Regions from separate parts of the Lysinibacillus sp. GbtcB16 genome, predicted to be linked through region 3. Evidence: riboswitches for the same ligand, from Rfam matches in the RefSeq annotation. Region 3 holds a riboswitch; each other region holds the start of a gene.
The links. A riboswitch is a leader RNA that binds a small molecule or an ion and turns the genes downstream of it on or off. The one in region 3 is predicted to bind thiamine pyrophosphate.
Positions count from the first base shown of each region.

Region 1: another riboswitch for thiamine pyrophosphate. It lies ahead of thiT (energy-coupled thiamine transporter ThiT); the one in region 3 lies ahead of thiC (phosphomethylpyrimidine synthase ThiC).
Region 2: another riboswitch for thiamine pyrophosphate. It lies ahead of thiM (hydroxyethylthiazole kinase); the one in region 3 lies ahead of thiC (phosphomethylpyrimidine synthase ThiC).

Region 1 is NZ_JAGXJV010000007.1:42,037-52,994, reverse strand. Features, by position in the region: gene KVT27_RS19070 (AAA family ATPase) at 1-2,119, shown strand, start outside; gene KVT27_RS27105 (hypothetical protein) at 2,160-2,285, opposite strand; gene KVT27_RS19065 (magnetosome magnetite crystal formation protein family) at 2,338-2,661, opposite strand; TPP riboswitch at 2,787-2,894, shown strand; gene thiT (energy-coupled thiamine transporter ThiT) at 3,029-3,589, shown strand; gene map (type I methionyl aminopeptidase) at 3,760-4,515, shown strand; gene KVT27_RS19050 (hypothetical protein) at 4,543-5,256, opposite strand; gene KVT27_RS19045 (polyphosphate kinase 2 family protein) at 5,457-6,266, shown strand; gene KVT27_RS19040 (GNAT family N-acetyltransferase) at 6,441-7,028, shown strand; gene KVT27_RS19035 (beta-class carbonic anhydrase) at 7,100-7,663, opposite strand; gene KVT27_RS27100 (hypothetical protein) at 7,841-7,975, opposite strand; gene KVT27_RS19030 (aminopeptidase) at 8,114-9,355, opposite strand; gene motA (flagellar motor stator protein MotA) at 9,545-10,348, shown strand; gene motB (flagellar motor protein MotB) at 10,332-10,958, shown strand, end outside.
Region 2 is NZ_JAGXJV010000002.1:128,295-139,252, forward strand. Features, by position in the region: gene hisJ (histidinol-phosphatase HisJ) at 1-652, opposite strand, end outside; gene ezrA (septation ring formation regulator EzrA) at 815-2,518, shown strand; gene KVT27_RS12525 (GNAT family N-acetyltransferase) at 2,602-3,069, shown strand; gene KVT27_RS12530 (cysteine desulfurase family protein) at 3,188-4,342, shown strand; gene thiI (tRNA uracil 4-sulfurtransferase ThiI) at 4,342-5,556, shown strand; gene KVT27_RS12540 (alpha/beta-type small acid-soluble spore protein) at 5,708-5,926, shown strand; gene thiE (thiamine phosphate synthase) at 6,003-6,641, opposite strand; gene thiD (bifunctional hydroxymethylpyrimidine kinase/phosphomethylpyrimidine kinase) at 6,631-7,455, opposite strand; gene thiM (hydroxyethylthiazole kinase) at 7,443-8,210, opposite strand; TPP riboswitch at 8,297-8,395, opposite strand; gene mbcS (acyl-CoA synthetase MbcS) at 8,583-10,166, shown strand; gene sppA (signal peptide peptidase SppA) at 10,351-10,958, shown strand, end outside.
Region 3 is NZ_JAGXJV010000008.1:108,613-119,570, forward strand. Features, by position in the region: gene KVT27_RS19925 (response regulator) at 1-286, shown strand, start outside; gene KVT27_RS19930 (hypothetical protein) at 498-2,144, opposite strand; gene KVT27_RS19935 (methyl-accepting chemotaxis protein) at 2,399-4,501, shown strand; gene KVT27_RS19940 (AEC family transporter) at 4,831-5,760, shown strand; TPP riboswitch at 5,827-5,941, shown strand; gene thiC (phosphomethylpyrimidine synthase ThiC) at 6,086-7,864, shown strand; gene KVT27_RS19950 (catalase) at 8,070-9,575, opposite strand; gene KVT27_RS19955 (response regulator transcription factor) at 9,882-10,958, opposite strand, start outside.

The sequences.
Region 1 (10,958 bases), on a different contig from region 3:
GGAGCGTTTACTACTACTTGAGCAACAATGTTTGGATTTACGAGCGGAACAAAATTTAAAAGAACAAGCCTATCAACAAGCGAACAGTAGTCAATTACAAACCAAGGAGCTTTTACAAAGAGCCCAAGGAAAATATGAAGCGGAAGAGGCAAAAGAGTCAGAACGTCAAAAGCTTTTGCAGCAGGAAATGCAGCTCCAAGCATTGCTTCCTAAGTTCGAGGCTTATGACAGCAATTTACAGCAACTGAAAATTGCTGAGCAATATGTTGAAACGGCTAAACAAGGGGCAGCGGATAACCTGACGCTAATCGATAAAGAAAGCGCGCAATTAGAGGAGCTTTCACAATCAATTGAGTACTTTGAAAAACAATTGGAACCATATGAAGGTTATTTAGAGCAACTACCAAAACTGCGGGAGCAAGTAGCTTTGCTCATGCAGGTGGAGAAATATACAAAAACGGTAGAGATAGCGAAACGGGATGTTATCGCTACTAAAGCTCATTATCAGGACAGTAGACAGGAGCTTCAACAATTAGAGCAACGCTGGCTGACAAGCCAAGCAAGCATTTTAGCTCAGGAGCTTAAAGAAGGGCAACCTTGTCCGGTTTGTGGGAGTACGACTCATCAACAAACACATAGTGAGCAATTGGAAATTGTTGAGCTTGCTCAGGTGGAAACGTTAAAGAGAAAAGCTTCTTCAGATGAGCGTTTATATTTGGAAAAAGAGGCATTTTTAACATCCGCACAACAGCTTCAGCAAGAGGCACTGACACAATTAGAAGCATACGCGATGAAGCAACAGGATCAAGCACAAATAATAGCTTCCTTAGAAAAAATGGAACAAGAGATTACTAGCTTAAAGATTATCAATCAACAGTTAGCTCAAACAAGGATTAACCAGAAGGAACAGCGTTTAGCAATAGAGCATTTGCAACATAAACAAGTCAAACTTGAGGAATATTTAACTGAACAGATGAAAGGCTGGACAAGACTGCAGGCAATTGTAGAAGAACAGCATAAGCAAATGCCAACAACTATTCCAACCTTACAGCAATTAAAACAAACACTTACCGATGTTAGTAAACAGAAAATGGATTTACAAAAATTATGGCAGGAAAGCCAGCAAGATTTACATGCCGCGAAGGAAGCTGCCAGTAATGCTAAACTAGCGGTGGAAATCGCCAAACAGAATTTTGAAGAATTAAAGCTCAAAATGAATGACAAGCGTGAGCAGTTTTCAATAAGCATGCAGGAAGCAGGCTTTGTGAACTACGAAGACTATGCAACTGCGAAAAGAAGTGCCACTCAATTAGAGGAACTTCGGAAGGCATGCAATGATTACACGTTACATGTTCATACGTTACAAATTCAAATTTCAGAAGGAGAAAAACATCTTCAAGGGAAAGAGGAGCAAGATTTAGCCCAGATGGAGGCAACTGTGGAAAATCTCCGAATCGCCTATGAGGATGCCTTTAAACAACTTCAACAAATAGATGGATTTGCGAAATCATGTCAAAGCTTCATCAACAAAGTAGAAGAAACAGAGAGAGAGCTTCGTTTACTTGAGAGTGAGGCAGGTCGAGTGAAGGAGCTGTATGGCTTATTAAATGGGCAAAATTCGAAAAAACTGTCCTTTGAACGATATATTCAAATTAATTATTTAGATCAAATTACAGAGGCAGCTAATATTCGTCTTTATCATTTGTCTAATGGTCAATTTGAGCTTAGACGTTCAGACAGGCTTGAAAAGCATGCAAAGCAAAGTGGACTTGGGCTTGATGTATATGATGCTTACACAGATCAATTACGAGATGTTAAAACGTTATCCGGTGGTGAAAAGTTCAATGCATCATTAAGCCTTGCTCTAGGAATGGCAGATGTTATTCAAAGCTTCCAAGGCAATATTCATATTGAAACAATGTTTATCGATGAGGGCTTTGGCTCGCTCGACGAGGAATCATTAAATAAAGCAATAGACACATTAATTGATTTACAAGATTCTGGACGAATGATTGGTGTCATCTCTCATGTACCTGAATTAAAATCAGCGATGCCAGCCGTTTTACATGTCGAAAAAACATTGAATGGACATAGTCAAACACATTTTGAAATAAAATAAAGGAAGGTGTATTTCCGGTTTAAGGAAATACGCCCTCCTTTTATTTTTTTCGAGAACTGACTGTAGAAGTTGTCCCTTTTTTTGCTGCCATCACTTTTTTTACGATTGGTATAACAATAGGCGCTAATTTAACAGCGGTTTTCACTACTTTTGATACTTTCATCAAAAACACAGCTCCTTTTTAATTACTTCTACCTGTTTATTTTAAAAATAAAACATTAGCGGATAACTCGAACGGCTTGAATAATATTCCATATAACAATTCCGAGCGAGACAATTCCGTAAATGGCGAACGAAATGAACCAAATGATCATGACTGTACTATTACTTGAAGTAGGGTCTAAACTAAATGTAGAAAAGACAAAAACAATGAAAAATAAGATCCCAAATACAAAAGGAATTAGATGGGACACTAATGCGCGAATAGAATGTCTTTTAATGTCAGCATCTTTCGTAACGAAGTAAACAATTAATGGTACGATGAAAGGAGCAAAGAAAATACTGAGATAACTAAAGGCAGATAAAATTTTTTGGTTCTCCATAGTTGTACCTCCTTTTTTAATATTTACGCATGGAAAACAGTAAAGTTTCAAAATTAAGTATGGAAGAGGTTGTAATCATTCCTTGCTTTGCGTACAATGAAAGTGTTCAAATTAAATTCAGATGTAACGACCACAAGGGGAGCTGATGATGTCAGCTGAGACTGGGCACGTAATGCCTTGACTCTTTGAACCTGTAAGCTAACACTTGCGTAGGGATGTGGATAGAAACCGACACTTTTACGATGTGAGGCTCTGTCCTGACATCGTTTTTTCATTCTTAAGAATAAAAAGGTGTCAGAGAGAATCAAATCAGCGCATTTCTATTCCTGCTCTTGTATCCTACATCGGAACAAAGGAGAGAATATGTATGGACAAAAAAAGACTATTAATGCTAGTGGAGATTGCAATATTTGCAGCGATTGGCCTTGTGCTTGATCAGGTCTCCTTTAAAGTATGGGCACAAGGTGGCTCTGTTAGTCTTGTCATGGTACCAATTATGTTAATTGCATTTCGCTGGGGTCTAGTAGCTGGCCTAATAACAGGCTTGCTTGTAGGTGTGATGCAAACCATGTTTGGAGCTTATATAGTACACTGGCTTCAAGGTTTATTAGATTACGGTGTTGCTTTCACAGTTGTAGGGTTAGCAGCCATTGTACGCAGACCTTTACTGGAAGCAGCAAGTCAACTAAACAAAACAAAAATGGCGTTTTATATTATTGTAGGTACGGTATTTGCAGGCTTCTTGCGATATGCAGCGCACACTACTGCTGGCGCGGTATTTTTTGCAGAGTATGCCGGCGATCAAAATGCGTGGATCTACTCGATAATTTATAATGGTACCTATATGCTGCCCGCAACAGTATTAACAGCCATTGTGGGAGCGTTATTATTCACAGCGGCTCCACAGCTAATGCAACGTAAAGCGTAATGCCAACCCCTTCATATTGGTGAAGGGGTTTTTTATGTAGTCGTAAGAGAATAACGCTTTTAGCACTTTGCCAAGAAGGCAGGCATACAATATTTAAAGCGTTTAGCGTTATACGCGTAAAAAGTTATGTTATATTAAAGAGTAGATATTAGATGAAAGGGACGTTATACATGATTGTAAAAACGCAAGAAGAAATTGAAGCTTTTAAAAAAATTGGACGCATTTGTGCAGAGATTCGTGAAGCGATGAAGGTTGCTACAAAACCAGGTGTCACAACACTTGAACTAGATGAAATTGCTGGTCGAATGTTTGCTGAGGCAGGTGCCATTTCAGGACCAAAAGGAGAATATGACTTCCCAGGATATACTTGTATTAGTGTCAACGAGGAAGTAGCACATGGTATCCCAGGAAAACGTGTTATTCAGGAGGGAGATATTGTCAATATCGATGTTTCAGGCTCTTTAGATGGCTACTTTGCGGACACGGGTATTTCATTTGTAGTTGGTGATGGCTATGAAGACAAAGAAAAACTATGTCGTGTTGCCAAAGATGCTTTTGATCGTGCTATGACAAAGGTAAAGGCTGGCTCTAAATTAAATCAAATCGGTAAAGCTGTAGAGCGCGAAGCGAATGCTAATGGCTTAACAGTGATTATGAATTTAACAGGCCATGGTTTAGGTCGTTCTTTACATGATGAGCCCAATCACATTTTAAATTATTATGATGCATGGGACTCTACGATTATGAAAGAAGGTATGGTTCTTGCAGTCGAGCCATTTATCTCAGCAAAAGCAGAGCATATTGTAGAAGCTGGTGATGGTTGGACATTCATTACACCTGATAAGTCTCTTGTTGCTCAAATTGAACATTCAGTAATTGTTACAAAAGATAAACCAATTATCCTTACTTCATTAGACGAAGAATAGGATTACAAAAAAATCCTGCACACCAAATTATTTTTGGTAGGCAGGATTTTTTTTAATGAATAAAATACCAACTAAGAGTACACCACATAGAAATAACGCAGCTGTTGTTACGAGTAGCTCATCAAAACCATTATGTAAAGCGATTCCTATATAAGCCCATATAAAAACACTTGGATACATGATATCAAAGTGATGAAAGCGGATATGTAGCGCAATGGCTCCACCTAAGGTCAGTAAAATAACTGCCCAAAGAGGAGTACTTAGACCAAAACCGTTCCAACCATAAGCTGTTAACGTAAAGCTAATATTTGTGATAAAAATAAATGTCATCCATGCAAAATAAATGGCGAAAGGAATACGACCCGACAGTGATTTGTCATGAAGTGGATACGTATTGTACAACATAAATAAATACAAGACTAAGAGTAAGGTAATGCCGAGAGAAACAATAAATAATTCATGATGCCATACGTATATCGTTAATGCTTGTAAAATATTTATGCAACTAAAGAGCGCAGACTGTTTCATAGATGTCTTTTTGATGTTCATCACTAACCAATAACCAATCAATAAATAAATGACAATCCAAATTATATGACTTCCATCAACAGGTGCAAATACCACCGAAAAACGATTAGAAATTTCTAAAAATGATTGACCGTTAAGTTTCATGAAAAAGGATGAAAAGGTTAGGATGAGTGAGACAATATAAGAAATTGTCATCAATAAAAACCGAGGCATGCTTTCCTCTCCCTTCGTGTTAGATTGTATAGGGAAAAGACAAATAAGTATAGTACCGTCACTCAATTTATTATAACGGAAATGTCCATCAATGTATCGTGTTGTTTTGCTAATACTATCTACAATTTACCATCTCAATAGGCATCCATTTATTTCTTTAGTACAATAAGAATATATCCAGATTAAAGGAGTGAAGCTTTATGACGCAAAACATAAAAAATTTAGACCTATCTATTGAACTAGATAAAAAGATGTATAAAAAGAAATTACAAGTACTCCAATATGAAATGTTAAATGCCCAACAATTTTTATTGAAAAATAAAATAGGTTTAATTTTAGTGTTTGAAGGTATGGATGCAGCTGGTAAAGGAGGAGCGATAAAACGTTTAATTGAACGTGTCGATCCACGTGGCTATGTCGTCCATCCAATTTCAGCTCCACAGCCACATGAATTACGCTATAACTATTTACAGCGGTTCTGGAGAAAGCTACCTCAGCACGGGCAAATCGCTGTCTTCGATCGTTCATGGTATGGTCGTGTATTAGTAGAACGAATTGAAGGATTCGCGACGAAGGATGAATGGTCTCGTGCTTATGAGGAAATTAATAATTTTGAAAAGATTCTAACTGCGGGAGACTACATAATTATTAAGTTCTGGCTTCATGTTTCAGATGAAGAGCAATTAAAACGTTTTAAGGAACGAGAACAAAATCCATACAAATCTTGGAAGCTGACAGATGAAGATTGGCGTAATCGAGAAAAGTCACCGCAATATGTGGAGGCTGCCAATGAAATGTTTGAAAAGACCGATAAGAAAAATGCACCGTGGGTTTTAGTAGCTGGAAACGATAAAAAATATGCGCGTGTGCAGGTGCTACAAGAAACGCTTGCACATATTGAACGAGAGGCACTGAAACGTGGACTTCATTTAACTAATGTATTAGACAAGGCGCATTTAGAGGATGCTGAGTCATCTAGCCTGGACCTATTACATGAGAAAAAGAAGTAAAAAATAAAATGTGAATGATGGTGCTATGACATGAAGACATGAGCTGTTTTAGTTGTAGCAGCATCTTTTTTTACATACAATAAGGTAAAACTAGGGGTAACCCCCTTCATTTCCGATGGTTGAGAAGGTAGTATAAATTTTTATCGATATTGATTGGAAGGCTAGTGTGGAGAAATGGTGCTTAAAATTTGGAATTTATTAAGAAAAAAGGGTGGGAATGTGGTAACAATAAAGGGGGAAAAATGCTACATCCGCACATTCCAAGAAAATGATGCACGAAGTTTAACAGGTCTCGTAAGCCGCAATAAATACTTTTGGTCAACATATGAGCCTTTACAAAGACCTGAATACTATACAATCGACGCGCAATATAAAAAAATTCAAGAAAGTTTATATTTAATGGATTCAAAGCGAGAATTTACTTTTGGTATTTTTGAGCATGGTACTAATAATCTAATAGGACATATTGCACTATATGCTGTAAAACGATTACCCTATTCAAGTGCATTTGTGGGATATGCTATGGATGAAATTTACGTAGGTAAGGGAATTGTCACTGAGGCAGTGAACATGGTAGTCCGGTTTGCATTCGATCAAATTGGGCTACATCGAGTAGAGGCATATGTATCTACCCAAAATAATCCCTCTATGCGTGTCTTAGAGAAGGCAGGCTTTCAACAGGAAGGTCTTTTAAGAAAGCTTCTGTATATAAATGGTCATTGGGTCGATCATTATATGTATGCCCGTTTAGAGGATGAATAAATAAACAAGTGCCTTGCTATTTGATGGAAAGGCACTTGTTTATTGATTTGCTATAAATCAAGTTAGAATAACTATTGATGGTTACCGTTTTCAATTAAATCTAGATGACCTGTATTTGGGTCAATAATTAAACCATGTACAGGAACGTCTTTTACCATTAATGGGTGATTTCGAATCGTGTCGACACTTTTCTTAACACTTGTCGCTACATCACCAAAACCACGTAAAAATTCTTTTAAATCAAAACCAGAATACTCCAGCATTTTGATGGTTTCTGGGTTAATACCTCTTTTAACCATTTCACTTAACATAGCATCAGGATCAACTGCGCTCATACCACAGTCATAATGTCCAACTACGTAAACTTCATCTGCTTGTAGTCCATAGACAGCAACTAATAAACTACGCATCACAGCACCGAAAGGATGGCTTACTAATGCACCGGCACTTTTCACAATTTTTACATCGCCATTACGGAGATTCATCGCTTTTGGTAAAAGCTCTACAAGACGAGTATCCATACAAGATAAAACAACAATACGTTTATCAGGATATTTTGTAGTGATGAATGGTTCATATTTTTTCTCTTGTACAAACTCTTTGTTAAACTCTAAAATATCATGTAACATTGTCATGAAAATTGCTCCCTTCCTTACAAAAAATATTTTAGAGCAAAACTTTCATTATGCAAACAATAAAGACTTTATTCAGACAATTTTTACAATAAAGAAGCAAACTTCATACACTTTAGCAGATGAAAAACGTTGAAACTATAAAAAAACAGCTACCTTTACAGTAGCTGTTTTTTTACATTAAAATTTTTCGCTTGGCTTTGGATCTACAGTTACTGAAGACTTGCTATCTAAACCAACTTGTAGGTAGTGGATGAAGAATCCAGTTGAAATTAATAAAACTGCTGAAAATCCAATAACAGTTGTAATGAACATTTTTAGAGCTCCTCTCTACTTAAATGATCTACTAATTACCCTAAACTAATTATACAATAGGATACTAGGAAAATCTAAGGATAATTTATGACATCCATAACATACTAGCCTAGAATACTATTAGTAAGAATGGATTATTTAGAATGCCCAATTTCCATCACGGAATATTGGGTCTTTTCGATTATCATGGGTAATGCCATCAATATTCATTTTATTGGAACCAATCATAAAGTCTACATGTGTCAAACTTTGGTTAATGCCATGCGCGGCTAACTCATCTGGAGTCATTTCTTTACCACCTTCAATACAAAATGCATAAGCACTACCAATGGCTAAATGATTAGAGGCATTTTCATCAAATAATGTATTGTAGAATAATAAATTTGATTGTGAAATAGGGGATTGATGAGGTACTAATGCTATTTCACCAAGATAATGCGCCCCCTCATCTGTTTCAATAAGAGAAGCTAAAATTTCTTGACCTTCCTCAGCTTTTACTTCAATAATACGGCCATCTTTAAACGTTAATGTGAAATTATCAATAATATTACCGCCATAGCTTAATGGTTTAGTGCTGGATACGAATCCATTCACACCAGTTTTTAACGGTGCAGTAAAAATTTCTTCAGTAGGCATATTCGCCATAAATGTTTGACCTTGTACGTTGGCACTGCTACCGCCTGTCCAAATGTGATGTGCAGGTAGCTCGATTGTTAAATCTGTGCCTGGAGCCGTATAGTGAAGGGACTTATACTGTTTGCTGTTTAAATAATCGGCTTTGTCGTGTAACTCCTTATCGTGAGCTAACCAAGCCTCCACTGAATGTTCAAGATCAATACGCGTCGCCGCAAAGATTGCTTCCCATAGGGCATCCATTTGCTGATCATCTGGTAAATCAGGAAACACCTTTGCTGCCCACGCTTTGGATGGAGCGGCGATAACTGACCAACTAAATTTATCAGATTGTAACATTTGATAATAGTTCGCTAATGCTTGGCCAGAAGCTTTTTGGAACGCCATAATTCTGTCTCGTTCAATGCCTTTCAGTAAATCTGGGTTTTGTGAACTAATGCTTAGGAAAGCTGCACCATTTTCAGCCAGCCATTCGCGCTCTTGAACTTTCCACGGTGGAAAGAAATCAAATGAGTCTTTCGGTGCTCCTTCATAGCGAGCACGAACAAGTTCGTCATCAGACAAATCGACAAATACCTGTTTTGCACCATTTTCATAGGCGATTTTAGTAATAATTTGAGCTAATTTTAAGTTATCAGTCGAACAGCTTATATAAAGATATTGACCTTTTTGGATATTTACTCCTACTTTTACCGCTAATTCGGCATATTTTAGTAATTTTGTGTTAAATGATAATAACAAACTCATATCCCCTTTCGAAATAAGACAGTTTAGTGTAATATTCTTAATTCAATATAATCAAAAATGGTCGAAATGTGAATAAAAAGCATTAATTACATCGAAAAATATTTAAAATACATTTATACTAGCATTATATATTTAAAATATGGAAAAACAGACGAAATTAAGAGTAATAGTAGATTTGGAGGTTCTAGAATGGATAAGTCGTCGGTCATAGGGTTAATAATTGCGTTTATAGCGCTATTAACAGGGATGGTAATGAAGGGTGTAAGTTTAACAGCTTTTTATAACCCAGCAGCTATCCTAATTATCATCTTTGGTACTATTTCCGCAGTAACAATTGCCTTTCCAATGCAAGAGTTAAAGCGCGTACCAAAGCTATTTAAGATTCTTTTTAAAGAAACTAAATTAGCAAATGATATTGAAATTATTAAGATGTTTTCGCAATGGGCTGACTTAGCTCGTCGTGAAGGGCTATTAGCTCTTGAAAGTAAAGCATCAGAAATTGAAGATCCGTTTTTAAAAAATGGTCTTACATTAGCGATTGATGGACAAAATGCAGACTACATCCGTGATGTATTAACAGAGGAAGTAGAAGCGATGGAAGAACGTCATGCTAGTGGTTCTGCCATTTTTACACAAGCAGGTACATATGCACCAACTCTTGGGGTTCTTGGTGCAGTAGTAGGTTTAATCGCCGCATTGGCTGATATGAACGATATCGAAAAGCTTGGACACGCTATTTCAGCCGCTTTCATGGCTACATTACTCGGTATCTTTACTGGTTATGTTTTATGGCACCCATTTGCGAATAAATTAAAACGTAAATCTGCTTTAGAAGTGAAACAAAAGAGAATGATGATTGAGGGTATCCTTTCAGTATTAGAAGGGGAGGCTCCACGTGTAATTGAACAAAAACTATCATCATACTTAACGATGGAAGAACGTCGTCAAATTTCTGGTGAAAGCGGGGCGGGTGGCCTTGGCAAAGAAAGCTAAGAAAAAAAAGCATGATGAGCATATAGATGAGTCTTGGCTAGTACCATATGCCGATATCTTAACATTGCTCCTAGCTGTGTTTATTATACTATTTGCTTCCAGTTCAGTAGACCAAGAAAAGCTAGAAAGAATGTCAGCCGTTTTTAGTCAAGTTTTTGATGGTGGAACAAGCTTTTTAGAGCAGCCTTCACCAGTACCTAGTCCAAATGCGGATAGCGACCAAACACCACAACAAAATTCAGCCTACTTAAAGGATCAACAGGAGTTGGCTGAAATTAAAGATAGTGTCGATAATTTTATCGCTGTCAATGAAATGGAAGGTCAATTCGCTACAGAAATGACAGATGAAGGCTTACTTGTGACAATTCGTGATAGTATTTTATTTGATCCTGGACAAGCAACGATTAAACCAGAGTATATTCCTATTGCGAAGGAGCTTGCGGGTGTATTAGTATCCAATCCTCCACGTAATATTGTTATTACTGGTCATACGGATAATGTTCCAGCGGGCCCTAACTTCTCTTCGAATTTAGAGCTATCATTAATGCGTGCCTCTAATTTTTATATGGTTTTATTAGACAGTAATTCTCAATTAAAATCTGAGAACTTT
Region 2 (10,958 bases), on a different contig from region 3:
TTAAACCAGCACTATTTACATCTAATTCATAGCCATCTTGCTTCATCATGTCTAAAACCTGGTGAATTCGAGTGCCGTCAATTATTTTCTCATGATGTGCTAGCTGAAATTTATGAATAAGTGATGGGTGTCCAATCCGTTTTGGTTTATAGGAACCAAGGTCTGCCTTTATAGATTGTAGGACTGTATCATAATATAAATGATACACCTGTTCAACAGAGCCAACTTTCTTAGAGAAATCAATAAAGCATTCGGGAGAGAAGTCGATACATTCAAAGGTGTCCTGCCACTGTAAAAAATGAACTGACAAGATGGCATCATCTAAAAAATGTCCATATGTATCAAGAAAATGACGAGTTTCTTGTTCAAATCCTTTGATATAATCAACTTCTAACCCAATACGAATACGAATATCTTTTGCATATTGTTTTTGCAGGCATTGTAATTCTTTAATATATGGCATAAGATACTCGGGTTTCATCCCACTATCTTGCTGTGGTGTAGGATCAATAAAACCGTCTGGTAATGGGGCGTGTTCTGTAAACGTTATATCAGTGAAATTATGAGAAATTGCTTTTTCAATATATTGAATGAACGTGTCCGAACTGCCATGTGGACAATAAGGACTATGTATATGCCCATCACGTTTCAAAATGTACCACTCCTTTAGATCTATAGACCGCTATTTTGATATTTTACAATAGCAAAAATACAGTTTTCTGAAAATCACTTAAATTTTAGTACAAAAGGCGAAAACATAGTATATAATAAATACAACTAGCCAATTCGTTTATTGTAGAATAGGAGGCTTACGATGGAGTATATCATCATTCCGATTATCCTACTATTAATTTTAGCCATAGTAGGATTTATGATGCGAAGAAAACATGTTGCAATTATTGCAAAACTTGAAAATGAAAAATTACAAATACAACATAAACCTATAAATGAAGAAATTTCAAAAGTAAAATCTTTGAACATGAACGGTGAAACGGAAGAAATGTTTGAACGATGGCGCAATATTTGGGATGAAGTCATCGATGTACATATGACTAAAATCGATTCACTTTTATTTGATGCAGAAGATCAAATTAATCGACTTCGTTTTAAAAAAGCGACATTAATTGAACGTGAAATCGAAGACTATATTGAAAAATGTGACCAAGATAAAGATAAAATTTTAGAGGAATTAAATGAATTAATTGGCAGCGAAGAAAAAAATAGAATTGAAATTGAACAGTTAAAGGAATATTACCGTTCTGCGAGAAAAACATTGCTAGCACACCAGCATTCCTTCGGTGTAGCACTACCTGCACTGGAGAAAAAGCTAGAGGAATTTGTTGAGAAGTTTGAAAAATTTGATGTTCTGACGAATGAGGGTAATTACCTGCAAGCAAGGGAAATTGTAATTAGCTTAAATCAGGAATCACAGCAGACATTCGAATATATTAATGATGTCCCAACAATTTTGACGGAATTACAAGTTAAGCTCCCAGGAGCAGTTCAGGAATTGCGTAATGGTCAACGGGAAATGGAAGACCAATCTTACTATCTGCAGCATTTAGAATTAGCAGAGGCATTAAATAAGTATGAAAACGAATTTGCTTCGTTAAAAAATGACCTAGCAGAGCTAAATTTAATGGTTGTTAAACCTCGTGTAACAGAAATAAATGAAGAAATCGATCATTTTTATGATTTACTGGAAAAAGAGGTTATTGCTAAAAATTATGTGGATCAAAATTGTGATCGTTTATTAAGCTCAATCACAAACGTTATAACGTCTACAAAATCAGTGAGTGATGAGGCAACCTATGTACAACAAAGCTATCACTTAAACGAAAAGGATGCTGAAATTCCAAAAGCTGCATTAAAGCAATTGGAAGCACTGCAACGTCGTTATGATTTATTATCCATGCGTGTCAAAGAAGAAAAGTCTGCGTATTCAAGCTTGCAAGAAGAATTAATAGAAATAAGTGAAGAGCTTGAACGAATCCATGAAGAGCAAGGTCATCTGTCTAATACAATGAAGAAACTTCGTATTGATGAAAATAAAGCCCGTGCTCAAGTCGAAAACTTAAAGAAAATATTACAAGATACAGATCGTCTCCTAAATAAGGCGAATATTCCAGGAGTCCCAGAAGAGATGGACGCACGACTTGATGAAGCGGCAGAGCATATATATGTAGTTATGCAAAGTCTGCAGGAAGTTCCGCTTAATATGGGAACGGTTCATAATAATTTAAATGCTGCGACACTTTGTGTAGAGGATGTTAAAGCAAAAGCACAAGAATTAATAGAGAATGTAATGCTTATTGAGCGCATTATTCAGTATGGCAATCGTCATCGTGCATCTAATCCTACATTAAATGCACGTTTAAAAGAGGCTGAGGAAGCATTCCATCAATTCCGCTACTCCAAAGCATTAGAGGAAGCAGGGACAGCGGTGGAAGAAATGGAGCCAGGTGCATTAAAACGCATCCAAGAAATGGTTGCAGAACAGTCTATGGCAAAAAATTAAAACTACATTTGTGCTGTCTAAAAAGTATAGCAATTACTTTTTAGACAGCTTTCTTTTTAAATTTTGTAAAGGATGTGATACGAGTGGAACTATTAATTCGAAATATGAACGAAAAGTATGCTCAGGAAATTATATGTTGGCAATACGAAGAGCCCTATGATTTTTATAATAATGAATTATCCGAGGAATCCTTGCGGGAATTTCTTGACAATCCTTACTTCGCCATTATGAATGAACAAGAGGAATTAATCGGTTTTTATTGCACAGGGTCAGCTGCCCAAGTGCCAAAAGGACATGATTTCAACGCTTATTCAAAAGAGTATATAGATATTGGTATTGGCATGAAGCCAACGCTAACAGGAAAAGGTTTTGGTACAAAATTCTTTTCATTCATCATCAATAATATCCAGCAAGAATACGCTATGCCACTCCGTTTAACAGTTGCCCAATTTAATAAGCGAGCGATATTCCTTTATGAAAAATTAGGATTTGTGAAAGAGCTTGAATTTAGTACGCCAACGGAATTTATTACGATGTTAAAAAAATTGTAAGTACCATCCTTTCTAATGATTAAAATATGAATTATCGTTAAAGTTAGTGGTCAATCTTCACAGATTGCGTTATGATAAAAACCGTTACATCAACGTTTTGAAAGTGTGTGAAAATATAATGAACGATACAATTTATTTAGATAATAGTGCCACAACAAAACCATTAAAAGAAGTACTACAGGCGTTTATGGTTGTGAATGAGCAGTATTATGCCAATCCTGCATCTATCCATGCGATGGGTGTTGAAGCAAATGATTTATTAATGCGTGCACGTGAGCAAGTAGCAGATATTTTGCAAACAGAAGCAAAAAATGTGCTATTTACTTCAGGTGGTACAGAATCGAATAATGCGGCGATTTTTGGAATAGCACGGAGTAATACACATATAGGAAAGCATATTTTAACGACTGAAATAGAACATCCTTCTGTTTTAGAGACTGTTAAACAGCTCTCAAAAGAGGGCTTTGAAGTGGAATATTTAAATGTTGATCAGCATGGTGTTATTTCGTTAGATGAACTTCGTGCAAAAATACGTAAAGATACAATTTTGGTAAGTATGATGCATGTAAACAATGAAATGGGTGCGATTCAACCGATAGGGGAAGCTGCTAAATTAATCCATGAAATGAGCCGGGCAGCTTTGCATGTGGATGCTGTACAAAGCTTTGGAAAATTGGCTGTATCCTTTAAGGGTGAAGAGGGACCGGATTGTATTTCAATCTCAGGCCATAAAATTCATGGCTTTAAAGGCTCCGGTGTATTAGCATTTCGTAAAGCGATAAGATGGCAGCCATTTGCACTTGGTGGTGGCCAAGAATTTGGATTGCGTAGTGGGACTGTTGCTGTTCCACAAGCTGTCGCTTTATCAAAGGCAGCTCGAATGGCCATCGAAACTATGAATGACCATGCAAAAAATTATCGTCAATGGCATGATGAAATACTTGCACAGCTACACGAATATGGAGAAGCTATTCATATTTTATCGACTCCGCAGGGAGCGTCACATATTTTATCTTTCAGTGTTCGCGATTTAAAAGGGGAAGTCATCATTAATGCGATGCAAAAACGAGGCGTTATTGTATCAACATCCAGTGCTTGTTCTTCGAAGCAAACTAAAACAAGTCATGTTGTCGAAGCATTGCATCTAGATGAGCATTATAAAAAAGGTGTCATCCGTATTAGTTTTGGTGCACATAACACTGTCGAAGATATTGAAAAGTTTAAACAAGTATTAGCAGAAGTAATGCTAGAGCTTAAAGGAGAAATAAAGTAATGATTTGGAAAGAAATTTTAATTAGATATGGCGAACTTTCTACAAAAGGTCGCAACAAGATGGATTTTATCCGCCGTTTACGTGAAAATATCCGTCATGCTTTTGCGGATTTAGGACATCTCCATATTCGTACAGAACGTGATCGAATGTTTATTGCGATAGAGGATGAAGCACAAATGCAAACACTAGTAACAGGTTTGCCTAAAATTTTTGGTATTCAATCATTTAGTCCTGTTGCAGCATGTGAAAAAGATATGGAAAGTATGAAAAAACTGGCGATTACGATAATGGAGACATTTAAAGAAAAGCCATATACGTTTAAAGTGGAAGTGAAACGTACTGATAAAACCTTCTCATTAGAATCACACGCGATACAAAGGGAGATTGGTGGATATGTTTTACCCCAATTTAATAATTTATCTGTTAAAGTGAAGAAACCTGATATTGAGTTACGTGTAGAAGTGCGCCATGATGCAACCTATATGATGGCACAAGTCATTCCAGGTGCAGGCGGAATGCCTGTAGGATCAAACGGGAAGTCATTGTTAATGCTTTCAGGTGGTATTGATAGTCCAGTTGCAGGTTATTTAATGATGAAACGCGGAGTCCGTTTAGAAGCCATTCACTTTTTTAGTCCGCCCTATACAAGCGAAAATTCATTGGAAAAAGTAAAAGTGCTTGCAAATGAGTTAACGAAATTTGGAGCTAATATACGATTGCATGTTATTCCTTTTACTGAAATACAAGTTCTGATTAAAGAAAAAGTACCTTCTAATGTATCGATGACAACAACTCGTCGTATGATGTTGAAGATTGCTGATCTAGTGCGAGAAGAAATCGGTGCTCTTGCGATTGTCACAGGAGAAAGTCTTGGACAAGTAGCAAGTCAAACACTTGAAAGCTTAACGGCAATAAATGCAGTAACGAATACACCTATTTTACGACCGTTAATTTCATCAGATAAATTAGAAATCATTGAGTTAGCTGAACAAATCGGCACATATGAAACATCTATTCAGCCTTTTGAGGACTGCTGTACAATCTTTACGCCTGCTAGTCCTAAAACAAAGCCTAAGCTCGAAAAGGTTGAGCATTACGAAAGCTTTTCTGATTTTGATGAACTGATAGCACGCGCGGTCAAAAATCGTGAGGTCTATATTTTCCCTAAGAAAGAAGAAGAGCAAAAGCAAGATAAGTTTGCTGATCTTTTATAAATCAAAATTTCAAAAGCCGTCTCAAATAGCTTATTTGAGACGGCTTTTTTGTATAGTTCGCCAGATGCCAATAGAGGTACATTTTACCTTTATTTTTTTTGTATTAAAAATCTAATAACGCACATTCTATATTCACAAGGAGGTGAGAAACATGGCTTCAAACAACAACCGCAGTTCAAACCAGCTTGCAGTACCTGGAGTACAACAAGCACTTGATCAAATGAAATACGAAATTGCACAAGAATTTGGTGTTCAATTAGGGGCTGACGCTTCAGCTCGTGCTAACGGTTCCGTTGGTGGTGAAATCACTAAACGTCTTGTACAAATGGCAGAATCTCAATTAAAAGGTATGCCAAACAACAACAACTAATAAATGCTAACTAAGCATTTATAAACTCAAAACCAGTGACCGTAAAAGGCACTGGTTTTAGTTTGTTTATCAATCATTATTTTATGCGAGATAAAGACTTAAACATGGATACTGTTTGTACAATATCCTTACTGTCACAGATAGCAGAAATAACAGCAACTCCGTCAGCACCAGCTTGCAAAACAATATTAGCGTTTGTCCAATTTATTCCACCTATAGCTACGATGGGCAAGTTAGGTTGCAACTTGGAAGCTTGCTGTAAAAAATTTGTGCCACATGGTGGTTGTGCATCACTTTTAGATGTTGTGGCAAAAATAGGTCCAATTCCTACATAGTCCGCATGATGGTCAATAGCCGTTTGTAGTTCTTCCTGTGAATGTACAGAAACGCCAAGGAGCCGGTTTGCCATTTTCTTACGTGCAATGGCAATTTGTTCATCATCTTGACCAATATGAACACCATCAGCACCAAGTCGAACTGCTAGATCCACATCATCGTTGATGATAAACGGCACACGGTAATGTTGACATCGTTTTTGGCATTGGTGGGCAAATTGCTCATAAGCTAATCCTGTTAATGCATAAGGACCCTTTTCGCGTAATTGAAACATAGTAATGCCAGCCCGTAGCGCTTGTTCGAGTACAGCTAAAGGTTCCTGTTGGGAAACATTGCTTGTACCCATAATAAAATAAAGCTGTAAATCTTCACGTTTCAAGTAACTTCACCTCGCAGGCACCTTTATGCAGCTGATAAGCAAAATGATTTGTGGGGCCATGACCTTTACCAATGGCTAAATCATGCATAATGGCTAATTGTATAAATCTTTTAGCTTCGATAATAGCTTTTTCAATGGTCAAACCTTGACCAAGAAAAGCAGTGATAGCTGCTGAAAATGTACAACCTGTACCATGTGTGTTTTTCGTCGTAATACGAGGAGACTGCATGGAAAATGATTTGTCATTTTTTATAAATACATAATCAATTGCATATAACGAATTGGGGAGATGCCCACCTTTAATGATGACACATTGAACACCTAGTTGGAAAAAGCATTGAGCAATTTCCTCCATATCCGAGAATTGATTTATTTTTTTTCCCGTAAGTGCCTCTGCTTCCGGTATATTTGGTGTCACAATTGTAGCAAGAGGAAGTAAAGACATGCGCATGGCCTCGATAGCCTCTTGCTGCAATAAGCTTTCTCCACCTTTTGCAATCATAACGGGATCAACGATTAGTGGGATTTTTAAATCGTCAATAATGTGTGCAATACCTTGAATAATTTCCGAGGAATAAAGCATACCTGTTTTAATCGCAGTAATCGAAAAATCTTCTAGTAATGCATGAAATTGTTTTTCAACAAAGTCAACTTCAATTGGGAAAACCTCTGTTACACCAAGTGTGTTTTGAGCAGTTAATGCTGTAATAACGGAGGTGCCAAAAACCCCTAATTCCTGGAATGTTTTTAAATCAGCCTGAATACCAGCGCCACCGCCACTATCTGAGCCTGCAATTGTCGTTACAATATGCATGAAGCCTCACCCTCCTTTGAAAGACGATGTAAGGCATTAAGCAAAGCAATTTGAATATCCCCAATATCCTCTGTAAATGCGGATGCTAACTCAGCTGCTTTTTTATAGTATGTGAGTGTTTCCGCTAATTGGCTGTACGGATCATCTCCTGAAGAGAAGGCTGCTCCACATATAGCACTAAGTAAACAGCCTGTACCCGTTACTTCAGTCATTTGTGAATTTCCACCTGTAATCCATTCGCTATGCACACCGTCTGTCATAAAATCATGTTTGCCTGTAACAATGACTATACAGTTGTAGCGTTGAGCCAATAATGTAGCCTCAGTCTCTATGTCAATAAATCCCTCACCACTATCAACACCTTTTTGTTGCCATTCCACATTGGCTAATGCCGCAAGCTCTCCCTTGTTACAACGTATGACTGCAAATTGAATAGCTGAAAGTAATAGATGTACGGTTTCCTTGCGATAAACTGTGGCACCTGCGCCAACCGGATCTAATATAACAGGAATGCCAAGGGTATTTGCTTTTTTTCCTGCTAACAGCATTGATTCTTTTATTCGATCATTTAGTGTACCAATATTGATTAAAAGAGCGTCTGCATTGGCGACCATTTCCTCAACCTCATGGCTATCATCAGCCATGACAGGAGAGGCACCTAATGCCAATAGACCATTGGCTTGGAAATTAGCCACGACATAATTAGTTATACAGTGAATAAGCGGTTGTTGTTGACGAATTGTTTGAAAAATCATTTTAGTCCTCCTTTATGGGTGGACGTAAGCATGCAAAAAAGGCCCTTTTTACGTAAAAATGCACGAAAAAGAGCCTTTCATCTGAAAAAACGATGTTCATTGCTCCCTACGTCAGTATTAACTAACAGGTTCAAAGGGTCAGGTTTTACCTTCTCAACTCTTTATGAGTCCCCCTGCAATCTTGCTTTTAGTTGACCAAAATGTACCATACTTTTCGTATGTATTCAATAGCAAGTTTTCCTATCGACAAAACGTGACTGATGCCATATAGCTAAGCATGATAGTTGTCATGACTTTACTTAAATCAAGTGTAAACCATTGAAAATACTAAGAAAGGAGTATAATGTGTCTTAACAAAAGGGGGCATTTGCCATGAATAGACAAGAATTAGTAGCACCAGAATGGTACAACATAACAGATGAATTTGAAAAATATGCAAAGGATTCAACTAAAAACGCATTGATTATTTATAATGAGCATTCTGATGTACAATTTATCACCTACGCACATTTACTTGAAAGAGCGAATCAGGCGGCACATGTCTTTACAAAAAATGGATTAACTAAAGGTGATGTCATTTTAGTGATGGTACCACGCTCAGTAGAAGCATACATTGTCTATATTGCTGCATTAAAAGCGGGTTTAACAATCATTCCAAGCTCTGAAATGCTAAGAACAAAAGATATTGAGTATCGTATTCATCATGCTGATGCTAAAGCTGTAGTAGCCTTTGAGCCCTATATTGAGCAATTTGATCAAGTAGGAAATCTACAAAATATACAGCAATTTGTTATCGGAGATGCACATGAACCATGGCAGCCGTTAGTAGACAAAATGCGAAAGCAACCAACAACTTACATAAGTTCTACACCAACAAAAAGTACAGACCATGCCTTTTTAGCTTACACAAGTGGCACAACAGGTAACCCGAAAGCTGCTGTTCATACTCATAGCTGGGGCTATGCACATTTACGGACAACAGCCCCACACTGGCTAGGCGTACAAGAAAATGATATTGTATGGGCAACTGCAGCACCAGGATGGCAAAAATGGATTTGGAGTCCGTTTCTCGCGATTTTAGGCAGCGGTGCCACTGCATTTGTTTATAAAGGAAAGTTTGATGCAGCAACATATTTAGCGTTGCTTGAAAAATTTAAGATGAATGTCTTATGTTGCACACCGACAGAATATCGTTTTATGGCAGCACTTGAAAATTTACAGGAGTATGACATCAGTTCAATTCGACAAGCTGTTTCAGCAGGTGAACCATTGAACAGTGAAGTCATTAAAAAATTCTCAGACACTTTCCATCTACAAGTGCGAGATGGTTATGGTCAGACTGAGAATACACTTCTTGTAGGGACTATGGTTGGTATGGACGCAAGAGTTGGTTCGATGGGTAAACCTACGCCAGGCAATACCGTTGACATTATAGACGATTTTGGCGAGCCAGTTGCTATAGGAGAAGTAGGTGATATTGCTGTTCATCGAGAAACACCTGCACTTTTTAAAACATATTTAAATGATCCTGAACGTACTAATTTACAATTTCGTGGTGATTGGTATATAACAGGGGATCGAGCTTATAAAGATGCGGACGGCTATTTTTGGTTTGAAGGCCGCGGAGATGATGTTATTATTTCCTCAGGTTACACAATTGGACCTTTTGAAGTAGAGGATGCGCTGATGAAGCATCCGACTGTGAAAGAGGTTGCTGTCATTGCAAGTCCCGATAAAGTTCGTGGGAACATCGTTAAAGCGTTCATTATCCTTCATAATGGTGTTAATGGTAATCAAGAGCTTATTCAATCCCTTCAAAATCATGTCAAATCATTAACGGCCCCTTATAAATACCCACGTGCTATTGAATTTGTTACGGAGTTACCCAAAACTGCATCTGGTAAAATTAGACGTGTCGAATTAAGACAACAAGAATTAGAACAGCTTGTACAATAATCATTTCCTAGGAAATAATGTCGAAAATCAAAGTTCATGCAAAGAAATGAACTTTGATTTTTTTTATATTTTTAGGTAAGGTATTATGAGGAAATAAATAGAATAAAACTTTTTGCATATTATTGCAAAAAAATGAAACAAATGAGCAAGTCATACGTATTACGAGTTAAGGAGGCGGAAAGACATGAATGTTAAAAGGTGGGTTGCATTGATAGTTGCTGGTGTTCTTTTACTGTTTTCATTAGGGATTAATACCATTTTTGCACTATTTAAAGCAGATTTCCTAGGTAATTTTGACAGTTTAATGGCAGGAAATAACCTAGATGTATATGAAAATGTAATTGAAGGAGATAATTATGATAAAAGGATTGCCTATTTAAAGGTAGATGGAACAATCCAAGATATTGGATCAAGTTCACTATGGCAACCTGTTGCATATGATCATCAATTTTTCTTAGATCAATTGGATAATATTTTGTACGATGATACGATTCAAGGGATTGTTTTAAGTGTTAACTCTCCGGGTGGAGGGGTAAAAGAATCTGCTGAAATTTATAAAAAGCTATTAAAAATTAAAGAAGAACGACAAATTCCAATTTATGTATCAATGGATTCGATGGCAGCATCTGGTGGCTATTATATTTCAGCTCCAGCAGATAAAATATTTGCCCATCGTGATACAATTACAGGCTCGATTGGTGTAATCATGCAATCTATTAATTATCAAGCATTGGCTGAAAAAGTAGGTGTCAAATTCGAAACGTTTAAATCTGGCGAGCATAAGGATATGCT
Region 3 (10,958 bases):
ACATCATGCCCATCAGCTTAGTGAATTTTATATAACAAATGAAAACTATTCGGCTGCTATTAAGGTTCAGGAAACAGTTCAAGCTCTTTTTGCAGGTGAAGAGGAAAACTATTTCATCTTGATGAAACTTTACGATTTACTGAATAATGTAGCGGCTGTTGAGGAGCAATACTTGCTGTTAAAAAAAGCGCTTCAGGAGCATTTGGCTGTGGAACCAAGTGAGGAAATTGAGAATTGGTATAAAAGATGGAAGCAGACAAATGCGCTAACGCACATGAATGTTTAACTATATAGAATACTGATTATAAAAAGGACTCTTGCAGTTTGCAGAGTCCCTAGATTGAAAAAATAAAAGCCATTGAGAAGTTAACGCACGGTTGATGATATAGTTGTTGCTAGTTTTCGTCCTAACAGGTTTATGAAACTAATGGATCAAACGTTATATTCATTGATTTGTTTTGTCAGCATCATTGTTTTATTTTTCATGCTGAAAGAATTTAATCTTTCCCTTTTTTATACTGGCCTTTATAGGTTGAAATAGCGCTGTTTAAATAATTAATGACATATGAGACTTCGTAGTCAGAGAAATAATTATTAGATAAAAACGTTTCAGCGTATGATACGGCCGAGTCGAAAATGTACCATTCCATATATGTTGTCCAATTGGTATTAGACGATAAACCCGATCCATCCTCTGAAACAGTCACATATATCCCTTTTGCTTGATTAACAAGCGTTTGTAAGCTGTATTTATTACCATAATAATAATTATTATTATACTTAAAAGCACTCTTATAAGTCCAAATAGCATTGTTTAAGTTATTGATAGCACTGGTAATATCAGTTTGAGTAGCGTAATAATTATTAACAACTGCTTGAGCAGCTGAAACGGCGGAATCTATAGCGTTTCTCTCAGCTTGCGTTGTCCATGGATTATTATGGTAAACATCTGAGCCCCACGAAACCGTTACATACTGAATTGAATTAATTAAAGATTGAAGAGTAGCTTTATCGCTATTGCCGTAGCCATAGCCATATTTTAAGCCGTACTTTTGAGCAGTTTGATAGACGGATAAAGCATTTCTGTATTGTGTAATAGCATTCTTTACTTGTTCTTGTGAGGCGCTATTGTTGTTTGCTACAGCTCTGGCGCTGGTCACAGCAGAATCAAAAATATTACGATCAACCTGCATTGTCCATTTGTCAGTTGTTAAAATATCGTATCCATTTATAGAAACCTGTACGTAAGGGGGGGATGCTAGTAGCGTAGTTAGCTCTTTTTTATCAATAACAGGTAGGATAACGGAAACGCTTTTATTGTCCACTTGAACTTTACCCACCTGGTGTCCGGAGTTTAATGCTACTTTTGATCCGCCTTTGACAATGATTTGTTCAATTTTACCCTCGCCGAAAAGGTTGAAGTTTTCCTCTACATTGATTGTTAGCTTTTCCACATTTGCCTTCAACTCAAAAGTAGGAACTTTACCTCCTATATCAATTTTAGAAAGCGCTTGGTCAGAAGATATATTCACCTTCGTACGTGCTACATTGATAGTAGATGATTTCATATCTCTTAGCGTAACATACAGCCAGTCATTCTTCTTTATAATTAGTGGTTTTAGTGTAATCGTATCGCTCACAGAAACGTCATCAAGTGTAATAGCTTTTTTTACTCTGTTTGTAATGATTAGCTGACCATCAATTGTAATGTCTTGTATGTTTACATAATCTGCGTTCACAGTAACATCACCAGAAACATGAGCGTCACCCCCATCAAAATATACTGATTTTTTGCTCGTACCAGCTTTATTTAATGTTAATGATGTCACATCAATAATTTGCTTGTTTTTTACGACAATGGTGGCCGATGCATTCGTTAATGCTGTTTTGTTTGAATGATCAAAAAGGGGCTTTAAATCATTGTGGATTCTAAATGTACCGTTTGATGTAATGACCGTATCATTTGTAATGTTTTTAATCGTTACGGCATTGCCGACCACTTTTTTTGTTGCTGCAACTTGAAACTGTGCTTCATATAAGCTTGATTGATTTAGGGAAGAAGAGGCTTGTGCAGTAGACACTGGTAATACTAGTGTCGCTGTCATCGCCGTGGCTATTAATGTTGATAGCGCTTTATTTGTCATGCAAGTCACTCCAATCATTTTATCTAATAAATAATATACCATATTTTACTATAATTTAGTATTTTAAGTGTATGTTTTACTAATTGGTGCAACTCGAATGAGTCATAAGTACTTTGAAATATATAAGGAAAATCTATTAATATGCCTGTATTTTTATCTATAATTATGTAAATTTCTACTTTATTCGCTAAATATTTTATTGAGATACGACCTTCCATCCATTATGATTATTTATAAAAGTGGGGGTGTTTGTGATGAAGAAATCAAGAGGAATTGCATTGAAACTATCTTCCCTAATAATAGGATTGTTTCTAGTATTATTTTTATCCTATACAGTGACAACGGGGATTATTATAAAAAAGCAAAGTGTTAAAGATGCAGAGTATGGAACATTGCAAACGGCTGAATCATCAGCGGCGATTATGAGCGAGCGCTTTAAAAAAGCCAATACAACATTACAAACAACGAAACGGATCGTTGAAAGTATGGAGAAGAATAAGACGCTATCTACCAAAGGTGTTTTAGACATCATGGAAAATAATTTAGCCAATAATGATGATTTATTAGGGGTAGGAGCTATCTTTGAACAGAATTCTCTTATTGTAAACCCAAATGATGAGGCTACATTGGTAGATTCCAAAAAACGTTTTGGGCCATACTTAAGTAAAAATGGGAATGAAATAACGACCACTCTTATTGAAGGTGTAGATGATAAAAATGTATCCCAATGGTACTGGGTACCAAAAGAAGAGGGACGGACTGTTTTAACGGAGCCCTATGACTATAGTGTAAACGGTCAAACCGTACTAATGACCACAATTTCTGTACCATTAGTCAATGCTTCAGGGAAGTTTTTTGGTGTATTGACGGCGGATGTGTCGATAGATTATTTAAATGAGCTGACAATGTCTGTTGCTCCGGAAGGCGGCTATGCAGCAATTATTACAAATAACGGTGTACTAACAGCTAACAGTTTCGGTAAAGAGCTGGACGGTCAAAATATGCAAGATGACTCTGCTTGGACAAGCATAAGTAAGACAATGGAAAACGGCGAGCTAACAAGTATGTACATAGAGTCTAATGAACTAAAGGATAAAGCTTATAATGTGTTTGCTCCAATGATTTTAGAGGACATTGACGAAACTTGGACCGTTCAAATCGTATTAGCTGAATCAAAAATTTTAGAAACATATAACCATGTATTTGTATATACGATTATTGCATCCATTATAATGGTAGCCCTGATGACTGCTGCAAGTGTACTATTTATTTACAAACAGTTAAAGCCGCTCAAGTTTTTACGTGCTTCAATTGAAACAGCAGCAGCAGGAGATTTAACACAAAAAGTAGAGGAGAAATATATTAAACAAGATGAAATTGGGGCAGTCGCACTGGCCTATAATAATATGTTGGAAAAAACTAATAGTGCTATTAAAGCCGTGTTAAACTCCACGACTCTATTGAACCAATCTTCTAATCAGGTCCATGAGGCGTTTACTGAAATCGTGTCCTCTAGTCAAGAGGTATCAGTAGCCATTAATGAAATTGCACAGGGTGCATCGAAGCAATCAGAAGATACTGAAGAAACGAACTATCGTATGATGGATTTATCGGAACAAATAGACGCCATTACTGCACTTTCGAATGAAATGGACGATTTATCTCACAAGACAAATGTGACAACAGAAAAAGGCATGCAAGAGGTTCAAAGTTTACATGAACATAATTTAGAGACGAATGAGATGAACGGCCGTATTCAGCAGCAAATGGAATCGCTAGCTTCTAATATTGCCAATATTAATCAAATTATTGCCTCCATTCAAAGCATTACGGAGCAAACTAATCTATTAGCTTTAAATGCAAGTATTGAGGCTGCACGAGCTGGTGAGCATGGAAAAGGTTTTGCCGTCGTGGCGGAAGAAGTAAGAAAATTGGCAGAGCAATCAAAAACTGAAACAGAAATTATTAAAAGCACGGTAGAAAGTATTTTAGAAAATTCTCAGCAAACAGTTGCAGTCATTGCATCAAATGCAGACTTAATGCAATCTCAAAATGAGTCCGTACAAAGCACGCAATTGGCCTTTAAAGATAATAGTGATTTGTCACGTGCAATTGCAACTTCTATTAGTGAACTAATGACACAGTTGTCTACTATGTTAGAGCATAAAAATCAAGCGATTATGTCCATTCAAAGTATTTCGGCAATCTCAGAGGAAACAGCGGCCTCTGCTGAGCAAGTAAGTGCCTCTGCAATGGACCAACAAGCTGAATTGCAAAAAGTGGCAGAGTCTATGCAAAATATGAATGATATCTCTAATGAACTGCAAGAGGTTGTTAATAGATTTAAGCTTGCGTAAAGAAAAAGGCCACCTAGAATCTAAAGGTAGCTCAGACTTTTTGATAAAAGGAATCGAGAAGATCATGCTCGATTCCCTTTTTATTTATCCTTCATTAAAAATAGTTCTTTGCTGCCCAATCATACACAGTCCTAAATGAATGAGTTTAGGTAATTCTTACATTGTGTACATTGTTCTCTTTCATTGATTTGATTTTTTGAATCTTTTCAACCATATGAACAAGGCGCGCCCCGTCCGTAGTGGAAGTCAACGGTTTTAATTATGAAAGTAAGTGGCATTGACCTAGTGCATGATCGACACTACTATTAAAAGGGAGGAGGGACATCAATATGGTGTATCTTGGAATGATTTTCTTTCAAATTGTCGCACCTATTTTAGTATTACTTGTACTAGGTGCTATTCTACAAAAGAAATTTCGCTTTAATTTAAAAGCATTATCACAGCTTATTACATATTGTTTTATGCCAGCCGCTGTATTTATTAATTTATATGAGACGAATATAAAGCTGTCTGTTCTAGGAGAAGTCGGATTGTTTGTTGTACTTTTTATCGGGAGTCAAATGCTGCTTAGTCACTTTTTAGCGAAAGGGCTTGGCCTCGCCAAAACTGAGGCGGCTGTTTTTAAAAATAGTGTAGTACTCATTAACTCTGGGAACTATGGGATTCCGGTAGCTCAAATGATTTTTGCCACTCAACCTATCGGTGTAGCCATCCAGGTTATACTCGTTATCTTTCAAAACATGACAACATATACGTATGGTTTATATAATTTAATTTCCTCTACTAAATCGGGCATGACGATTTTTAAGGATTTTATAAAAATGCCTATTATTCACGCTCTAATAATCGGAGTGGCCATGAATTATTTTGATATTGGCATTCCGCAGTTTATTAAAATACCAATAGACCATGTAGCAGATGGTTTTATTGCCGTTGCATTAATCACGCTAGGAGCCCAATTGTCTCAGCTGGAGATCAAAACGATGTTTAATAAAACAGTATTCGTCAGCTGCTTCACACGATTATTTATCGGACCAGCCGTGGCTTTAGTCATTATCTATGCGCTAGGTTTAGATGGGGTTGTGGCACAATCATTATTTATAGCGAGTGCTTTTCCCACATCCCGCAACAGTTCAAGTCTAGCATTAGAATATGATGTAGAGTCCGCAACAGCTGCTCAAACTGTTTTATTCTCAACCATTGTGAGTTGTATAACGGTCACGATTGTGATTTATATTGCGGATGTATTGTTTACCTAATAGAAAATATTTTAATGATATCTTCCATCTCTTAGCAATATCTGCTACACTAGCATCAAACTGAATAGTATTAACTAGGGGAGTCTGATGAGTCAGGCTGAGAGGGAAACGCATAGAGGTTTCTTGACCCTTTGGACCTGATCTGGCTCATACCAGCGTGGGAAAGTTAAGAAGCTATTGCCTATTACGTGCAATCAATAGACCCTTTACATTCATGGCCGGATCCAATTATTATTTTGGATTCGGCCTTTATTTATTGTATTGATTGTTGGGTGAGCTAGATTCGGTCCTTGCTTAAAATACATTTAAGGGAGAGAAGTAGCTCATGTCAGCAATTAGTGAAAAGAACATTACGATTATGTCTAACTTTGAAGGAAGTAAAAAGGTTTATGTGGAAGGATCTCGTCCAGATATTTTAGTACCAATGCGTGAAATTGCATTAAGTCCGACGACTGGTAGCTTTGGAGATGAAGAAAATGCCCCCATTCGGGTGTATGATACGAGTGGCCCATATACAGATCCGGCCTTTCGTGTGGATATTACAAAGGGCTTACCTGCTTTACGAAGTACTTGGATACAAGAGCGAGGGGATGTTGAGGAATACGGAGGGCGTACGATTAAACCGGAGGATAATGGTTTCCGTCGCGCTGATGATCCGCGTATCCATGAAAACGTCTTTCCGGAATTGGTGAGAAAGCCTTTACGTGCAAAAAAGGATGGAAATGTCACACAGCTTCATTATGCTCGAAAAGGAATTATTACACCTGAGATGGAATTTGTAGCGATACGCGAAAATATGGACCCAGATTTCGTACGTTCAGAGATTGCAGCAGGCCGAGCTATTATGCCTTCCAATATTAATCATCCAGAGGCAGAGCCAATGATTATCGGTCGTAACTTCCATGTGAAAATTAATGCGAACATTGGAAATTCAGCTGTATCATCCTCGATTGCAGAGGAGGTCGAAAAAATGACATGGGCTACACGCTGGGGTGCTGATAATATTATGGATCTATCAACTGGCAAGCATATTCATACAACGAGAGAATGGATTATTCGAAATGCTGCAGTACCCGTTGGGACAGTACCAATTTATCAGGCATTAGAAAAAGTGAATGGTGTCGCTGAGGATTTAACGTGGGAGGTGTACCGTGATACGCTTATTGAACAAGCGGAGCAAGGGGTAGATTATTTCACTATTCATGCAGGTGTCCTTTTACGTTACGTTCCTCTTACGGCAAGCCGTGTAACGGGCATTGTGTCTCGGGGTGGATCCATTATGGCGCAGTGGTGCTTATACCATCATCAAGAGAACTTCCTCTATACTCATTTTGAGGAAATATGCGAAATTATGAAAGCTTATGATGTAGCCTTCTCATTAGGAGATGGCTTACGCCCAGGGTCAATCGCGGATGCTAACGATGAAGCACAATTCGCGGAGCTGGAAACATTAGGTGAATTAACGGAAATCGCATGGAAGCATGATGTTCAAGTAATGGTGGAGGGTCCAGGTCATGTTCCCATGCATTTGATTAAAGAAAATATGGACAAGCAATTAGAGGTTTGTAAGGAAGCTCCCTTCTATACATTAGGTCCATTGACAACAGATATTGCGCCAGGTTATGACCATATTACATCTGCTATTGGAGCAGCAATGATTGGTTGGTTTGGTACAGCTATGCTCTGCTACGTGACACCGAAGGAACATTTAGGTTTACCTAATCGGGAGGATGTTCGAGTAGGGGTTATTACTTATAAAATTGCTGCACATGCTGCAGATTTAGCAAAGGGCCACCCAGGTGCACAGCAACGGGATGATGCACTGTCCAAAGCGCGTTTTGAGTTCCGCTGGCGCGATCAATTTAACCTTTCTCTTGATCCAGAGCGTGCAGTAGAATATCATGATGAAACATTGCCAGCTGAAGGAGCCAAAACGGCTCATTTTTGTTCAATGTGCGGGCCTAAATTTTGTAGCATGAGAATTTCTCAGGATATTCGTAATTATGCTAAGGAAAAGGATTTAAATACAACAGAAGCCATCCATGAAGGTATGAGGGAAAAGTCAGCGGAGTTTAAAAAGGCAGGTAGTCAAATCTACCAATAATAATAATGCAAGGCTTGTGTTTATTTCTAGACACGAGCCTTTTTTATGTTGGTTTCATAACTTAATAGGGAGATGAAAAAAAGGAATATATGCCTTTGCAAATAGAAATGAACGCTTAAACCTAGACGAATACAAAAAAGCTCCATGTGAATTATACATTCACATGGAGAAAAGTTGGATTTGGATATCAATAATAAGTGGAATATTAAACGTTTGTTGGTTGTTTTACGTATGGATTTGTAAGATCCATACCTTCTAATGAAAGACCCATTGCTTTTGCGACACCTTCACCATATGCTGGATCAGCTAAATAGCAGTGAAGAATGTGACGGCGTTTGATGAATTCCTCAACAGAAGCCATATCATTAGCCGTATTTTCAAATAGACGTTGTTGTTCTTCCGCAGTCATTAGGCGGAAAAGTTTACCTGGTTGCTCGAAGTAATTACTATCGTCTTCACGGAAATCATGAATTCCTGCATGACCATCAATGCGTAACTCAGGCTCTTTATGGTCTAAATTATGTTCCCATTCACCATAGCTATTTGGTTCATAGCCTAGTGTTGATCCAAGGTTGCCGTCAAAACGCATAGAGCCATCTCGGTGGAAAGTACGGAATGGACACTTTGGTGCGTTAACAGGAAGCATATAGTGGTTTACACCTAAACGGTAGCGTTGTGCATCCGCATAGGCAAAGATACGACCTTGTAACATTTTATCTGGTGAGAAGCTAATACCAGGGACGATGTTAGATGGTGCAAAGGCAGCTTGTTCCACTTCTGCAAAGTAGTTGTCCGGGTTTTTATTTAACTCAAACTCACCTACAGGAATTAATGGGAAATCTTTTTTATACCATACTTTTGTTAAATCGAATGGGTTGTATGGTAGCTCACGAGCTTGCTCCTCTGTCATAACCTGAATATACATTTTCCATTTAGGGAAATCGCCTTTTTCGATGGCTTCATATAAATCACGTTGTGAAGACTCACGGTCTTGACCGATTACCTCAGTTGCTTCATCACCTGTTAAATTTTTAATGCCTTGTTCTGTACGGAAGTGGAATTTAACCCAAACACGCTCATTATCAGCATTGATAAAGCTATATGTGTGCGAACCAAATCCGTGCATATTACGGTAACCAGTTGGGATACCACGGTCGGACATTACAATTGTAACTTGGTGAAGTGCTTCTGGTAATAGCGTCCAGAAATCCCAGTTAGAATTAGCGTTTTTCATATTTGTACGTGGATCACGTTTGACCACGTGGTTTAAATCTGTAAAGTGTAGTGGATCACGGAAGAAAAATACTGGTGTATTGTTTCCTACTAAATCCCAGTTGCCTTCTTCAGTATAGAACTTAAGGGCAAAGCCGCGGATATCACGCTCAGCATCTGCTGCACCACGCTCACCAGCAACTGTGGAGAATCGTGCGAACATATCAGTTTTCTTGCCCACTTCCGAGAAGATTTTAGCTTTTGTATATTGAGTTATATCGTGCGTTACAGTAAAAGTACCAAATGCACCTGAACCTTTCGCATGCATACGACGTTCAGGGATTACTTCACGATTGAAGTTTGCTAGTTTTTCAACTAGCCATACATCTTGAAGTAATAGAGGGCCGCGTGGACCTGCTGACATAGAGTCATGGTTACTTACTACTGGAGCACCACCTGCTGTTGTAAAACGACGGCTACGATCATTTGCGTTTGTCATATTAGTTACCTCCTGAAAATAATGTAAGTCAAACTCTTCGTCTATAACTATAACAAATATAAAATAGAATTGCTAGTACATTATAATAATTATCGTTAAAGAATTTTTATAGTAAGATATAAAATATAAATATATGCAGCAAAGAGCTTATTTATACTTAATTATCGTCCTAAATTTGTTGTTAAATAAACTATATATAAACAGTATTTATACTGTAAATGAAAAAAGTATAAGAGTTAATACCCATAACACAAGCCTTTATTGAAAATGAAAACGACTAATTGAAAATTATCTACAACGTTCTTTTTAGTTTTTTCGGTATCGATGAGGGGTCATACCGATTTGTTGTTTAAATATTTTAATAAAATAATTCGGGTCATCAAAACCGTTTAAATGAGCAATCTCACTAATTGCAAAATCTGTTTCTACTAGCATCTTAATAGCGTTTTGAATTCTAACTTGCTGTATATAGCGCTTAAATGGCAAGCCTTGTTTCTTCGAAAAAATTGTACTTAAATAATTGGGGCTGATGCCAAGCTTACGGGCGACAAAGGGAAGAGACAAGGAACTATCTTTAAATTGCTGATCAATAATTTCTAAAGCGAGCTCAACATAATCGGCTCTTTTCTCCATGCGTGCATCACGGGCTAGCTCTATTAATCTCTGAGTGAAAGAAATAATACCATTGAGAATCGTATAAAAAATAGGATGCTCAATAATTAAATGAAATAGCTGACGGTAGTTTTGTTCAATGACTGCTTTTTCGTGTAGTTTATATTTCAACATAAAGCGCCGAATTTGTGCTAACACACTTGTTAGATGGATGCGTAGGTCATCCTGCTCATAATAGATGCCTTCATTAGAAAGTCGATATAAAAATGTTTTTACGGCTTCGAGATTACCCTCCTCCAGGCTACTTATTAATAATTGTTGTTCTTCTGGTGTTAGTAATGGATCGAAGGGCTGTATTTCAAATTGTTTACTTGCGTAAAAAATATGCCCGAATCCTTCGTAAAAACTTTGATGAAGTGCACGCTTTGTTAATGTATACATATTTTTAATGCTTGTAGTCGGTCCATCATATATCCCAATATTTAAAGAACTATTGCTAAACAAACGCCATTCCTTCATAAGAGTACGTACATCCTTCTCTACCAGCTTTATGTCTTGCGTTTGAAAAAGGCAGACGATTCTATTCGATAATGGATAGGTTTTCATATGGAAGTGAATCGATGTCGGTTGAAGCCAATTGTAAAGCTTGTTATAGGTCTCAGTGTGCTCAGGTTCAATTATTGTAAAGTGAATGCCAGTTTCAATAGAGTTTGATTTCGTATCCAAAAATAAATGATTATAAAATGATTCATTTGCAGCCTCTTGCGCAGT